Regions from separate parts of the Frankia sp. Mgl5 genome, predicted to be linked through region 2. Evidence: predicted binding sites of a transcription regulator. Region 2 holds the regulator's gene; each other region holds the start of a gene.
What was found. Region 2 encodes LexA, which represses DNA repair genes until DNA is damaged. Its sites were predicted from a motif close to CGAACNNNNGTTCG; they were not measured.

Region 1 (4,372 bases), on a different contig from region 2:
CGGAATCCGGCCCGAAACGGCGAGGAGGACGTCAAGGGGCGAGCAGGCTACCTCGATGTGCCGGGCGGTTTGCCCGATAGATGGCGGTCTGGGGTCGTCCCGTGCTGGTGCGGGCCCGTCTTCGCTTCCCGCGCGGGCGGGGCTGCGCCGACACCAGGCCTCCTCGCGTTCGGCCCGCGATCTCCGACCCCCGACCCGGGATGTCAGACGTCCTGGAGGGCCGGCCCGCGTTGCGGTGCGGCCGCCGCGCTCAGAACAGCCTCGACCGGGTTACCGAGCGCGGTGTCGGCCACCGCGGAAGCCGTTGGGTCGTTCGACGTCGCGGTGCCTACCGCCGTGCCGGTGCCTACTGCTGTGCTGGTGGCGAGCGCTGTGCTGGTGGCGAGCGCTGTGTCAGTGCCTCCTGCTGTGCCGGCGTCGCCCGCTGTGTCCGGGGGGAGTGCCGTGCCGGTGGTGAGCGCCGTGCCGGTGCCCGTGGCGAGTGCCGGGCCGCCGGCTGGCGCGGCCGGCGGCCGGGCCGCCGCCGGGACCGCCTGGGCGCGCGCCGCTTGGCCGCGCAGGGACGCCGCCGCGAAGGCGGATCCCGCCAGCGCCGCCGCGCCGGCCATCGCCAGGCCGGCCCGCGCACCGAACGTCTCGGACACCCAGCCCGCGATCGGGCCACCGACCGGGGTCGAGCCGAGGAACGCCACCGACCACAGGGCCATCACCCGGCCACGCATCTCCGGTGCCGCGGAGAGCTGCACGGTCGCGTTGCCGGTGGAGATGAAGGCGACGCTCGCCGCGCCGACCACCACGAGCGCGGCGACCTCCAGCGCCAGCACCGGTGCCGCGGCTGCCACCAGGGTGACCACGCCGAACACCCCGGAGGTGACCGCCAGAGCCGGGACCCCCACCCGCCGGTGCCGGGCGACGACCAGGCCACCGGCCACGGCCCCCGCACCCATCGCGCCGGTGAGAAGGCTGTACGTCGCGGCCGACCCGCCAAAGGTCTCACGTGCCACGAGCGGCAGCACGACCTGGAACTCGTAGGACAACGCTCCGATCACGGCCATCATGAGCAGCGGGATCCGCAGGCTCGGCGTCCGCATCGCGTAGGCGAGCCCGGAGCGCACCTGCCCCGGTGCCCGCGGCACGGGATGCCGGCGTACCAGCGCCGCGGTGTCGATCCGCTGGAGCGCGATGACCACGGCGACGAACGAGGCGCCGTTCAGCAGGAAACAGCCGCTGGTGCCGACCAGGCTGATGAGGATGCCGGCGATGCCGGGCCCGACGACCCGGGCCGCGTTCATGGTCACCGAGTTCAGCGTGACGGCGTTGGGCAGGAACTCCGATCCCACCATCTCCTGGACGAAGCTCTGCCGCGCAGGGTTGTCCACCGCGCTGGTCATCCCGATCGCCGCGGCGACGGCGGCGACCATCCACAGGCGTGCCGTGCCCGTCAGGTCCAGGATGCCGAGCAGGACGGCGAGGGAACCGAGAATGATCTGAGTGGTGATCAGGAGCCTGCGGGTGTTCGAGCGGTCGGCGATCAGCCCGCCGTAGGCGCCGAACAGCAGCACGGGCAGGAACTGGGCCGCGGTGACGAGCCCGAGTTCGGTGCCGGACGCGCCGAGCGACAGCACCAGCCAGCCCAGGGCGATCATCTGCATCCAGGTCCCGCACAGCGAGACCACCTGACCGCCGAGGAAGAGGCGGAAGTTCGGCACCTGAAGGGCGGCGAAGGTGCCGGTGGACGATGGCACCCGCGTGCCCGCCTCTTCCGTGCCTCCTGCGCTCGTCCTCGACGTGACCTGGTCCGAACGACTCATGCGGTGCACCTCCCAGGTCCACAACATGCCCCGGCCGATATTTATTTCGCGCAGCTAAGTATTTCGCGCGGGCGGGCGGGAGTGAGGGTGGAGCCGGGCGGCTCGGGGCTGCGGATCGGTCACGTATCCGGACCGCGGCTTGGTGGCTGGGTGACGATGCCCTAGTATTCGAACATGTGTTCGACGATCTCGGTGTGGCCGGGTGGGCAGGCGCTGCCCGCGGGCGGGGCAGGGGCCGCCGGTAGGGCAGACCCCGTCGGTAGGGCAGACCCCGTCGGCAGGGCCTGCGAGGTGGCGGGCGCGTGGGGTGGCACCGCACACGGGGCGTCCAGTGAGTGGAGTGTGGGTGTCGGACAGGAGGCGGCCGTGAAGGATCTCGACGCGCAGGTGGCCCGGCTGGCGGCCGTGGATCCCGGCGAGGTGCCGGACGCCGAGCTCGCCCTGCTGGTGACGGACGTGCGCCGGCTCGTCGACGCCACCGACGCCTGCTGGGTCCGCCTGCTCGCGGAGTTCGACCGGCGCGAGCTGTGGAACCTCGACGGTGCCCGGTCGGCGGCCGCCTGGCTGCGCCGGGAGTGCAGGCTTGTCCACCCCACGACGACCTCGGCGCTTACGGTGGCGCGCGCGCTGCGATCCCTGCCGGTGACCGCGGAGGCCTTCCGGACGGGCACGATCAGCTTCGACCACGTCCGCGCCATCGCCCCCGCGCTGGAGGCCGCGCGCGGCGAGCTCGCGCGCAGCGCCGACCCGATCTTCGCCCGCGCGGCCCTGTGGATGAACCGCCGTCAGATGGGCAACGTCGTTCGGACGTGGATCCGCCTGGCTGAGTCGGAGAGCCCACGTCCCCCGGGCGGGTCTGAGCCCCCTGGGTCGTGACGGCCCACTGCGCCGGGCGGGTCCGGTGGGCCGCGACGGCGTCCGGTGGCGAGGCCCGGGAGCACGGGCCGGAGGGCGCAGCCCCGAGATGAGACGTGGCGGCCGGGGGAGTCCAGGGACTCGCCCGGCCGCCACGTCTCGAAGACCAGCGCCGCTGAAGACCAGCGCCGCTGAAGACCAGCGCCGCTGAAGACCAGCGCCGTCGAGGGCCAGCGCCCCGGCCGGCGGGCCGGGTGGAGCGGGAGGAACTCTACAGAGGGATGTTGCCGTGAACGTTCTTGTCCACCCGGGCCTCGGCGATCGCGTCGGCGAGCGCGGCCGCGACCGCCCCGCGGGTCGTCCCGGGTGTGACGACCGCGTCCACCACGCCCAGCTCCACCGCGCGGTCGATCCCGCCGACGGTGCGGATGTGCTCCTCGGCCAGCTCGGCCATCACGTCCGGGCGGCGCTGGGCGGGCACCTCGGCCAGCTGCCGGCGGTGCAGGATGCCGACCGCGGCCTCCGCCCCCATGACCGCGAGCTGCGCGGTCGGCCACGCGTAGACCGCGGTCGCGCCCAGGCAGCGGGCGTTCATCGCGATGTACGCGCCGCCGTAGGCCTTGCGGGTGACGACGGTGACCCGGGGCACGGTGCACTCGGAGAAGGCGTAGAGCAGTTTCGCGCCGCGCCGGACCACACCCTCCCACTCCTGACCCACGCCGGGCAGGTAGCCGGGGACGTCGACGAGCACCACGAGCGGGATCCCGAACGAGTCGCACATCCGCACGAACCGCGAGGCCTTCTCCGCCGAGAGCGCGTCGAGGCAGCCACCGCGGCGCAGCGGGTTGTTCGCCACCACGCCGACCGTCCGCCCGCCGAGGCGGCCGAGGGCCGTGACGATGTTGCGCGCCCACTTGGGGTGCAGCTCGACGACCTCGTCGTCGAGCAGGCCGGCGACGAGCGGCCGCACGTCGTAGGCGCGGCGGGGGTTCTCCGGCAGCAGATCGCCGAGCTCACGCTCGGCGACGTGGCCGATGGAGCCCTGGTCGGCCAGCAGCGCGGTGATCGCGCGGGTCCGGTCGAACGCGGCGTCGTCGGTGTCGCAGGCGAGGTGGACGACTCCGCTGCGGGTCGAGTGGACCTCGGGGCCACCGAGGCTGTCGGCCGTGCACTCCTCGCCGGTCACCGAGCGGACGACGTCCGGGCCGGTGACGAAGACCTTCGCGTCGGGCCCGGTGATGACCAGGTCGGTGAGCGCCGGGCCGTAGGCGGCGCCGCCGGCCGCGGCCCCGAGGACCAGCGAGATCTGTGGCACCCGTCCCGAGGCACGGACCGTCGCCGCGAACACCCGGCCGACGCCGTCGAGCGAGGCCACACCCTCCTGCAGGCGGGCGCCCCCGGAGTGCCAGATACCGATCACGGGGCAGCTCATCCGGACGGCCGACTCGATCGCGTGCACGATGCGCGCGCAGCCGTCCCGGCCCATCGCGCCGCCCTGGACCGTGGGGTCGGTGGCGAAGGCGACGACCTCGTTGCCGTCGACGAGGCCCTGGCCGGCCACGACACCCGAACCGTCGGCGGAGGCGAACAGCGAGAGCGTGTCCGGGTCGAAGAAGCGGCTCAGTCGCGAGACGGGGGTTCGGGAATCGGTGCGGTCGATGGTGGACAGACTCACCGTAGGTCTCCTTGGTTGAGCGGTATCAGCC
Region 2 (4,372 bases):
GGTCGTGCTCGACGCGCTCGTGCAGCGCCGGGACAGGCCCGACGCAGCGACCTTCGTGGGCTCCGGCAAGGCCAAGGAGCTCGCCGAGATCGTACTGGCGACCGGCGCGGACACGGTGATCTGCGACGGCGAGCTGACCCCCGGCCAGCTGCGCCAGCTCGAGGAGGTCGTCAAGGTCAAGGTGATCGACCGGACGGCGCTGATCCTCGACATCTTCGCTCAGCACGCGACGTCGCGCGAGGGCAAGGCGCAGGTCGAGCTCGCCCAGCTGCAGTACATGCTGCCGAGGCTGCGCGGCTGGGGTGAGTCGATGTCCCGGCAGGCCGCCAGCGGCGGCCGGGCGCCGATCGGTACCCGTGGCCCCGGTGAGACGAAGATCGAGACGGACCGTCGCCGGCTGCGCGCGCGCATCACCAAGCTGCGCCGAGAGCTCACCGGGATGGCCACCGTCCGGGCGACCAAGAGGTCGTCGCGCCGCCGCGGTGCCGTTCCCGCCGTCGCGATCGCCGGCTACACCAACGCCGGCAAGTCGTCGCTGCTCAACCGACTGACCGGGGCGGGCGTACTGGTCGAGGACGCGCTGTTCGCGACCCTCGACCCGACGGTGCGCCGGGCCACGCTGCCCGACGGCCGGATCTTCACCCTGGCCGACACGGTCGGCTTCGTGCGCCACCTGCCGCACCAGATCGTCGAGGCGTTCCGTTCGACGCTCGAGGAGGTGGTGGACGCCGACCTCGTCCTGCACGTCGTCGACGGTTCGGCCCCGGACCCGATGGGGCAGATCTCGGCCGTGCGCGAGGTGCTCGCCGAGATCGACGCGGCCGGGGTGCCCGAGCTCATCGTGGTCAACAAGGTGGACGCGGTCGACCCGACCACGCTCGCCGTCCTGCGCCAGGCGGTGCCGGACGCCATCTTTGTCTCGGCGCGGTCCGGGGCGGGGCTGCAGGAGCTGGTGGAGGCGCTCTCGGCGCGGATACCGCACCCGGAGGTCGAGATGTCCCTGCTGGTGCCCTACACCCGGGGCGATCTCGTCTCCCGCATCCACCAGATCGGCGAGGTGCTCCGAGTCGAGCACACCGGCAAGGGCACCGAGGTCGCCGCGCGCGTGCCCGTGGGCCTGGCCGCCGAGCTGGAGCCGTTCCGCGCCTGACGACCCTGCCTGAACACCAGCCCCGACGGAACACCGCGAGCTGAACACCGCACCGGTCAGACGCCTGACGTCTGACCGGTGCCCGGCCTGCCCGGTGCCGGCCGCGTGCCGGGGATCAGACCCGGCGCATCACCGCCACGATGCGGCCGAGGATGGTCGCGTCCTCGGCCGGGATGTCGGAGAAGGCCGGGTTCTCCGGCGCCAGCCACACCCGGCCGTCGCGCTGCCGGAACCGCTTGACCGTGGCCTCTCCATCGATCATCGCCGCGACGATCTCGCCGTTGTCCGCCACCGGCTGCTGCCGGACGACGACGAAGTCGCCGTCACAGATGGCGGCATTGATCATCGATTGGCCGACCACCTTGAGCAGGAACAGAGTTCCCTCGCCGACGATCTCCTTCGGCAGTGGGTAGACGTCCTCGATCGCCTGCTCGGCGAGGATCGGCCCACCGGCCGCGATCCGCCCCACCAGGGGGACGTAGGTGGGCGTGCCGGCCTCCAGCGCCGTTGTCTCGGCGGGTGCGCCGGCCGCCGCCGCGGCACCCGCGCGGGAACGCCCGCCGGCCTTCGCGCCGCCGATCGGAAGCACCTCCATCGCCCGCGGCCGGTTCGGGTCGCGCCGGAGGAACCCCTTCTCCTGCAGCACCTTGAGCTGGTGCGCGACGCTGCTGGTGCTGGTCAGGCCGACAGCCTCGCCGATCTCCCGGACGCTCGGCGGGTATCCGCGCCGCTCCACCGCGGACCGGATGACCTCGAGCACCTTCTTCTGCCGCTGCGTCAGGCCCGAGGCGTCCGCGGGGCTGTCGGGAAAATCCCGGACGTTGCCACGGGTGTCACCTCGGCGGGTACCCCGTTCCTGGCTGGTCATCGCCTACCGCTCTCCTGTCGATGCTTACGCGCGGCGGATGGTGCCACCGGCGGCTGCCAAGGACCGGGTGGTCGACGGCCCGGCTCCGCCAACACCCACCCGGTCGTTCCAATGCTTTGTCCGATTAGTAACTTTTGATCGGTTCGGCTGATCGGTTTGGCGGGGTCCTTCGTGCTCGGTTCATCTCGCACGATCGTCCACAACTGATCGTCCTTGACGGTAGTCGGCCGGTCGCCGAATCTCAAACGTCTGTTCGAGCGTGTCGGGGGAAGTGTGCGTGGTGGCCGTGTAAGAATCGCTCAGGCGTTCGATCGAACAAGTGTTCGTGCCTGGGAGGTTGGCATGACCGACGGTGGCGGTGCGGCCGGTGGGAATGCGTCAGTTCGGCGGGGTCACCCGGTGTCCCGCAGCTGCGCGCTGCGGCAGGGTGCGCAGGTCGCGACGGGTGCGCGGGGGGCACGTGGCGTGCGTGGAGCCGCGGTGGGCGGAGTCGCCGTCCGTGGCCGCGGGGTGCGGGGGGTGGCGGTGCGCGGCATGGGCCGCGTGCCGGTAGGGCGCCCGGTTCGCTCTCGTGGCGCCCGATGTGGTCTCTCGGGGGCTGCTCCGGCTGCCACGGTGCCGCCTGCTGAGTCCAGGCGGGGCGGTGAGCGGCGATCCGGGGCGTCCGTCATCGAGATGCCCGGCATGTGGTGGCGTGAGGCAGCCGTCGGGTTGGCCGCGGCCGGGTCGGCCGCCACGGTGCCCGAGCCGCGTCCTGGGCCGAGCGGGCAGTCCCAGCCCCAGCGTCCCCGGCCTCAGCCCCACGCCCGGCCTGAGGCTCGACCTCGACCTCGACCTCGGGCCGGGTCCCGGTCGCGGGCCGGTGGGCGGGGGAGGTCGGGTGCGCGGCCGCCGCTGCGGCTGACCAGGCGCGGCCGCGTCGTCGTGGTGGCGCTGGCGAGCACGGTCCTCGGCCTTGTCTTCTCGTTGGTGCTGGTGACGGCGTCACAGGCGTTCACCGGCGTCCCGGTGAGCTACCGGACGCACGTCGTGCGGTCCGGGGAGACGCTCTGGGAGATCGCCCACGAGGCCGCCCCCGAGGCCGACACCCGCGACACCGTCCGCGGGCTCATGACCCTGAACGGCCTCGACACGGTGACGCTCACGCCCGGTCAGGAGCTCCGGCTCCCCTGACCCGGCTTTCCTGCTGCGGCCCCGATGCCCCGATGCCCCGGTGGCTCGATGCCCGATGGCTCGGCGGCCCGGCATGCCCGGCATGCCCGGTGCGTTCGGTGTGCCAGGTGTTGCGGCTGCCCCACCGAGGGCACGTCCGGCTGGTGTCACCGCCTGTCGTGGCCCCGGCGCGGGCTGGCGAGAACACACCTGAGGACCACATGCACCGGAGGGGTCGGTGTCGGATCTGTCGGGGGTGTGCGCTACGGTGGACACAACATCTTGTAGTTTCAGCACCGCAAGTCATCCACAGGTTGTTACACAGGTAATCCACAGGGCCTTGACCGTCTGTCCACGGGGCCGCCGGTCGAGGTGACGGAACCCAGTCGGACGCACCCCGCGGGCGGCAGTGTCAGCCTGCCCGGGGTGGAGGGGAGCGGACCATGCGGTGCCCTTTCTGCCGGCATCCCGACAGCCGTGTCGTCGACAGCAGGGAGGCCGAGGAAGGCGCCGCGATCCGGCGCCGGCGGTCGTGTCCGGCCTGTGGCCGTCGGTTCACGACCATGGAGGAGGCCTCCTTGCGGGTCCGTAAGCGCAGCGGGGCCACCGAGCCCTTCAGCCGCGCGAAGGTGATCGTGGGAGTGCGCAAGGCGTGCCAGGGCCGCCCCGTCCGGTCGGACGATCTGGCGCTGCTGGCGGAGCGGGTCGAGGAGACGGTGCGCTCCTCGGGCTCCGCGGAGGTGGCCGCCGAGGATGTCGGCCGAGCGATCCTCGGCCCCCTCCGAGAGTTGGACGAGGTGGCCTACCTCCGCTTCGCCTCCGTCTACCTGGCGTTCGAGTCGCTCGGCGACTTCGAGGCGGCGATCGCGGCCCTGCGTGCCGAGTCGGCTGGCGGCGGTGAGCCGCCCGTCGCCGGGAAGCCGACCGCGATGCCGGCGGCCACCGGGGCCTCGGCTGTCGTCGTTCCGGTGACCACGGGCCCACGGGCGGCGGCCGGCCCCTGACGCACCGGCCCGAGGTCCCGGAACCGGGATCCGGGCGTCCATGAGTGACCCAGCCTGATCCGCGCCGGCCTCACGAACCCGGCCGGTGGGCCGCCTGCCGGCTCCGGCATCGCGGGCCGGGCGCGGGGGAGGCGTCGAGGCGCGGTCCGGCGAGCGTCCAGGTCCGTGTAACGACCTGGAATGGAACCAGCCTGGAGC
Region 3 (4,372 bases), on a different contig from region 2:
TCGACATGCTCACGGAAGCCCAGGTCGACGCCCTCGACGCGATCGCCACGTCAGTACTGGCCCGGCTCGCCGCGGACGACCACCCGTCGTCCGCCTGATTCGCCACCCGTGCCCCGGGATTTGTCGTCAAGATCATGAGGTCTCGGGCTCGAGATAGGGCGGCGGGGTAACCGTGATCCTTCTGCCCAGTGTCGTGGTCCACTCGAAGACACCCTCACGTGGCTGGCTGATCTGCCAGCCACCGCGATGGCGCATGCGGTGATGTCGCCGACACAGAAGGCCCAGATTGTCCAGCGCTGTCCGGCCGCCCACGGCGTCGGGGACGGTGTGGTCGAGCTCGCAGTGGATCGCGCGCCGGGCGCACCCGGGCATGCGGCAGGTGCGGTCGCGGGCGCGCACGTGACGTACCTGCGCCGGGGTGGGGTGCCGGCGGTCGGAGACGTCGAGGAGGACGCCGCGCTGGTCGGTCAGGAGCCGCCGCCAGGTCGACCCTGGCCGAGCGGCCATCTCGCGGGCGACAGCTCCGGGGATGGTGCCGACACCTGGGATCTCACCGGGCTCCGACGACATGCCGAGCAGTGTGGTCACGGGCACGACCACCTGGACTTCGCAGGAGAACGGCCGGCCGTGCTCAGCTCGTCCGGTGAGCAGGTCGACGACGACGTCGGCCCGGATCTGGTCCGTCGTCCGTTCGTCGTGGGTATCCCGGGCGGCGACGATCTCGCGGGTCACCTGGTCGACTCGCCGGTAGCAGGCGTCTGCATCCTCCGCCGGGAGCAACGCGGACAGCGTGCTGCTGCCCTCCTCGCCGGGACGAACCCAGACCCGTCGCGCGGCTCTTCGTGAACGGGCCCGCTCCGCCGAGCCGTCGGGGTCGATCCGCTGGACCGTGCGTCGGCACGCATCGGCGAAGGCTCCCTGAGTGGGACGTGGCCCGCCTTCCAGCACGCGGCTCTCCACGGCGGCCGCCAGTTCGTCGTTCAACGGGCGAACGGCGCGTTCCAGGGATCTCAACCGAGATAGATCGATTGCCCCGTTTTTCAGTGCCGCCAACGTGTGGGGGAGCCGATCCGTGATCGTGCGCGCGTAGGTCATGTCCCGCGCCACCGAGGTGGCGGAGGCGCCGACCTCGATCGCCACGTCCTCCGGGGCGAGCTCGTCAAAAGTCCCGGTCGCCGACTCGCGCGGCGGATTCATATGAGTGATGGCCGATAGATCCTCCATCATTCCTGCCTGAAGCCAGCCGAGCACCTTTAACTTGGTGCGATACCTGTCGACACGATGACGGAATCGCCGCAAGAAGGGCGTGGCCTGATCCAGGTCGCTCCTCGCGGTTCCGGCGCCGGTTGCCGCGATTGCCTCGGCCAGGATCGCGTGGAGTGCGCCCACCAGGTCGAACGAGACGTCTGATCGCTGCGGTTCGGAATCCATACCCGCTGCCGTCGACGCCCGGGCCATGGAGCTGTCGAACTGATCCATCAGGTTCACCGCCCACCGTCAGCAAAATTCTTCGAACATGCGTTCGATCCTAGGGTAGGGTCGGCTCTGCTGGCAAGGGTTCGGGCGAGTCGCCCCGAGGGTGACCTGATCTGTAGGTGGGTCGTTTCGTGGGTGAACGGAAATAAGTAGATGAATTATATGGATAGCAAAGACGGGCAAATTCTTTTGCTTCTTCAGTGGCTAACGATCATTCTTGTTGGTGGCTGCACGGGAAACGTTCTCCGTCGCGGTGTGTGGTGCGGCCTGTCCGACCGCCTCGGGTCGGAGCCCGACGCCGACCGCACGGGCGAGCACGCGCTGGGCGGCCGGTATCCGGGCGAGGAGCCGGACCGGCATGGGCGCCGTGACCGGCTTGTCGCCGGCCTCCAGCACCGGGCGCAGCAACCCTCGTTGGGCGACCCGCTGCGCAAGCTGGGTGAGGATGGTCGGTGGCGTGCGGCGACGCTGTACCGCGGCCAGGCACCCGGGCGGTGGTGCGGTTCCGGTGCCCCGGCCGGCGAGCAGGGGCGCACGGAGGATACGTGCCGCGGCGACCGCGTCCTGGATCGCCAGATTGATCCCGACCCCGCCGATCGGCGACATCGCGTGGGCTAACGGTACACCAGCATGGGGGTTGGGCGGTAGTGTTCGAACCATGCAGGAGACGGACACGGCGGACGCCTACGCGCGGCTCAGCAAGAACCCGACCGGTCGCAAGGAGTCGTGCGAGAGGCAGCTCCGGGAGATCGGGCAGGCTGCGGCCCGGAACGGGCACAGGATCACCTATCGGGCGAAGGATGACAACTTCTCCGCGTGGAAGCGGAACGTCAAGCGTCCGGGCTGGGAGGCGATCCTTCAGCGGATCGATGCCGGGTTGTGCAGGGTGCTCTATATCTACAGCTATGACCGGATGATGAGGCAGCCCAGGGACTTGGAGGAGCTGATCGACCGTGCGGAGCGGCGAGGGCTGATCGTGGTGACGGCTGCCGGTGCGGCCCGGGATCTGTCGAACTACAGCGATAGGCATTACTTGCGGGGGGAGATCGCGGCGGCGGTGCACTACTCGGACGCGAACTCCGCGAAGAGTAAGTCTGCTCATCGTGAGCTGGCGGAGGCTGGGCATCCGCATGCGGGCGGGTATCGCCCTTTTGGTTTTCGGCTGGTGTCGGGGCGGATGATGCCGGATCCGGATGATCCGGGGGAGATGATCCCGGCGCCTGCGACGTATGTGGTTGATCTCGCTGAGGCGGAATCGGTGCGGATGATCTACGGCGAGTTTTTGGCTGGAGTCAGCCCGGGGCGGATCGCCGAGCGGCTGCATGCGGCCGGGGTGTCGACGGTGACGGGTGTTGCGTGGACCTCGCGGGCGGTGAAGAAGCTGCTTCAGTCGGGGGCGCCGGCCGGGTTGCGGTTGCATCACGGTGTGGTGGCGGCGGTGGGGACGTGGGAGCCGATCGTGCCGCGGGGGCAGTGGGAGGAGGCGCAGCGGATGTTGGCGGAGCGGGCGGCGCCGTCGCCTGCTGCGAAGCATGAGTACCTGCTGACGGGGCTGGTGTTCTGTGGGCGGGAGGGGTGCGGGAAGCCGATGAGGACGATGTCGGGTGGGGTGAAGGGCTATCCGAGTTATTCGTGTTCGGCTCGTCAGGGGTATTTCGGGTGTGGGCGGGTGGATGCGTCGTCCGCGCGGGTGGATCTTCATGTGTCGAGGCGGTTGGCGACGGTTGTGGATGATCCGGATTCGGCTCGGCCGGGTGAGGGTCGGGAGTTGCAGGTGGCGGCGGCTGTCGCGGCGCGGGATGCGGCGAAGCGGCAGCTGGAGGAGATCGCTGAGGACTACGGCGAGGAGCGGATCACCCGGGTGGAGCGGGATGCGGCTCGGCGGCGGCCTGCGGAGCGGTTGGAGGCTGCGGAGAGGGTGTTGGCGGAGCGCCGTCCGGATCTGAGTCTGATCACGCAGGGGAAGCGCTGGGTGGACATGGATTTCCCGCATAGGCGGGCGGTGGCGCGGGCGTGTGTGGAGCGGGTGGTGGTGGCGCCGTTGGCGGCGCCGAATGGTGGTAAGTGGGATGCGTCGAGGGTCCACGTCGACTGGCGGTGAGTGGGCTGGTTGCCTGCGGCTGTTGGGCTCTCGCTAGCCTGGCCCCCTCACAAGGGGGGTACAGGTGGAGGAGAAGGAACACCAGGAACGGCGGGGGGTTGCTTCGGCGGGCGCGGTGGTGGCTTTGGCTCTCGGCGGGATGTTCGCGTTGGGGGCCGTTCTGTCGCCGGATGACGACATCGCAGCCGCGCAGCCTGGGCTGACGGCGACATCGGCGAGTGTGGCCGCCCCAAGGTTTACCTCGCCGAGCCCGGATGCTGCCGCGAGCACTGCGGCCGTGGCAACGACATCGACGGCCTACAGGGCTGCCGTGAGAGATGGCATCGCGGACCCGGACGCCAACGACATCGCCCGTTACTCCCGTCTCCTGGCGGACGGGGTGGAAGCCTGCGGAGAGCCGGAAAGTCAGGTACTCAGAGAGGTTGAGGCCGCCCAGACGATGTTGGCGCACAAGGGCATCAGGCAGAGCAGGGCCACGATCCTCGGTCAGCTGCAGGGCATGGGTGAGTTCGGTGTTGACTGTCTGACGCTCCTCGCCGTGTATGTGACCGGCATGGGCGGGACCTAGAGCGTCTACCTCCCAGCCGGGTTGCCCTCGTCTCGCCACCCGGGCCGATTCGTGTCCAGCCAGCGCTCGACGTCCGCGCGCAGCCACAGGCGGACTCGGCCGTCCGTGCTGGCATACCAAGGCGCCGGGAAGTCCCGGAACCGAGAGATCACGTAGGCGCGGGCGGTAGTAACCCCGAGCCACGCCCGGATCTCAGCGATGCCCACCAGCTCATCCGGTGTCGCTGG

Region 1: a site for LexA is predicted at 1,981-1,994, ahead of MXD62_RS27950 (DUF222 domain-containing protein). Genes of this name have one in related genera too.
Region 3: a site for LexA is predicted at 1,512-1,525, ahead of MXD62_RS13060 (HNH endonuclease signature motif containing protein). Genes of this name have one in related genera too.

What each region holds. Positions count from the first base shown of each region.
Region 1 covers NZ_JALKFY010000796.1:19,476-23,847, forward strand. The annotation lists gene MXD62_RS27945 (MFS transporter) at 204-1,811, opposite strand; gene MXD62_RS27950 (DUF222 domain-containing protein) at 2,178-2,687, shown strand; gene MXD62_RS27955 (carboxyl transferase domain-containing protein) at 2,938-4,341, opposite strand.
Region 2 covers NZ_JALKFY010000614.1:58,857-63,228, forward strand. The annotation lists gene hflX (GTPase HflX) at 1-1,150, shown strand, start outside; gene lexA (transcriptional repressor LexA) at 1,266-2,018, opposite strand; gene MXD62_RS14545 (LysM peptidoglycan-binding domain-containing protein) at 2,943-3,191, shown strand; gene nrdR (transcriptional regulator NrdR) at 3,614-4,174, shown strand.
Region 3 covers NZ_JALKFY010000609.1:56,058-60,429, forward strand. The annotation lists gene MXD62_RS13055 (MarR family winged helix-turn-helix transcriptional regulator) at 1-98, shown strand, start outside; gene MXD62_RS13060 (HNH endonuclease signature motif containing protein) at 133-1,479, opposite strand; gene MXD62_RS13065 (hypothetical protein) at 1,681-2,082, opposite strand; gene MXD62_RS13070 (recombinase family protein) at 2,135-3,577, shown strand; gene MXD62_RS13075 (hypothetical protein) at 3,642-4,145, shown strand; gene MXD62_RS13080 (hypothetical protein) at 4,151-4,351, opposite strand.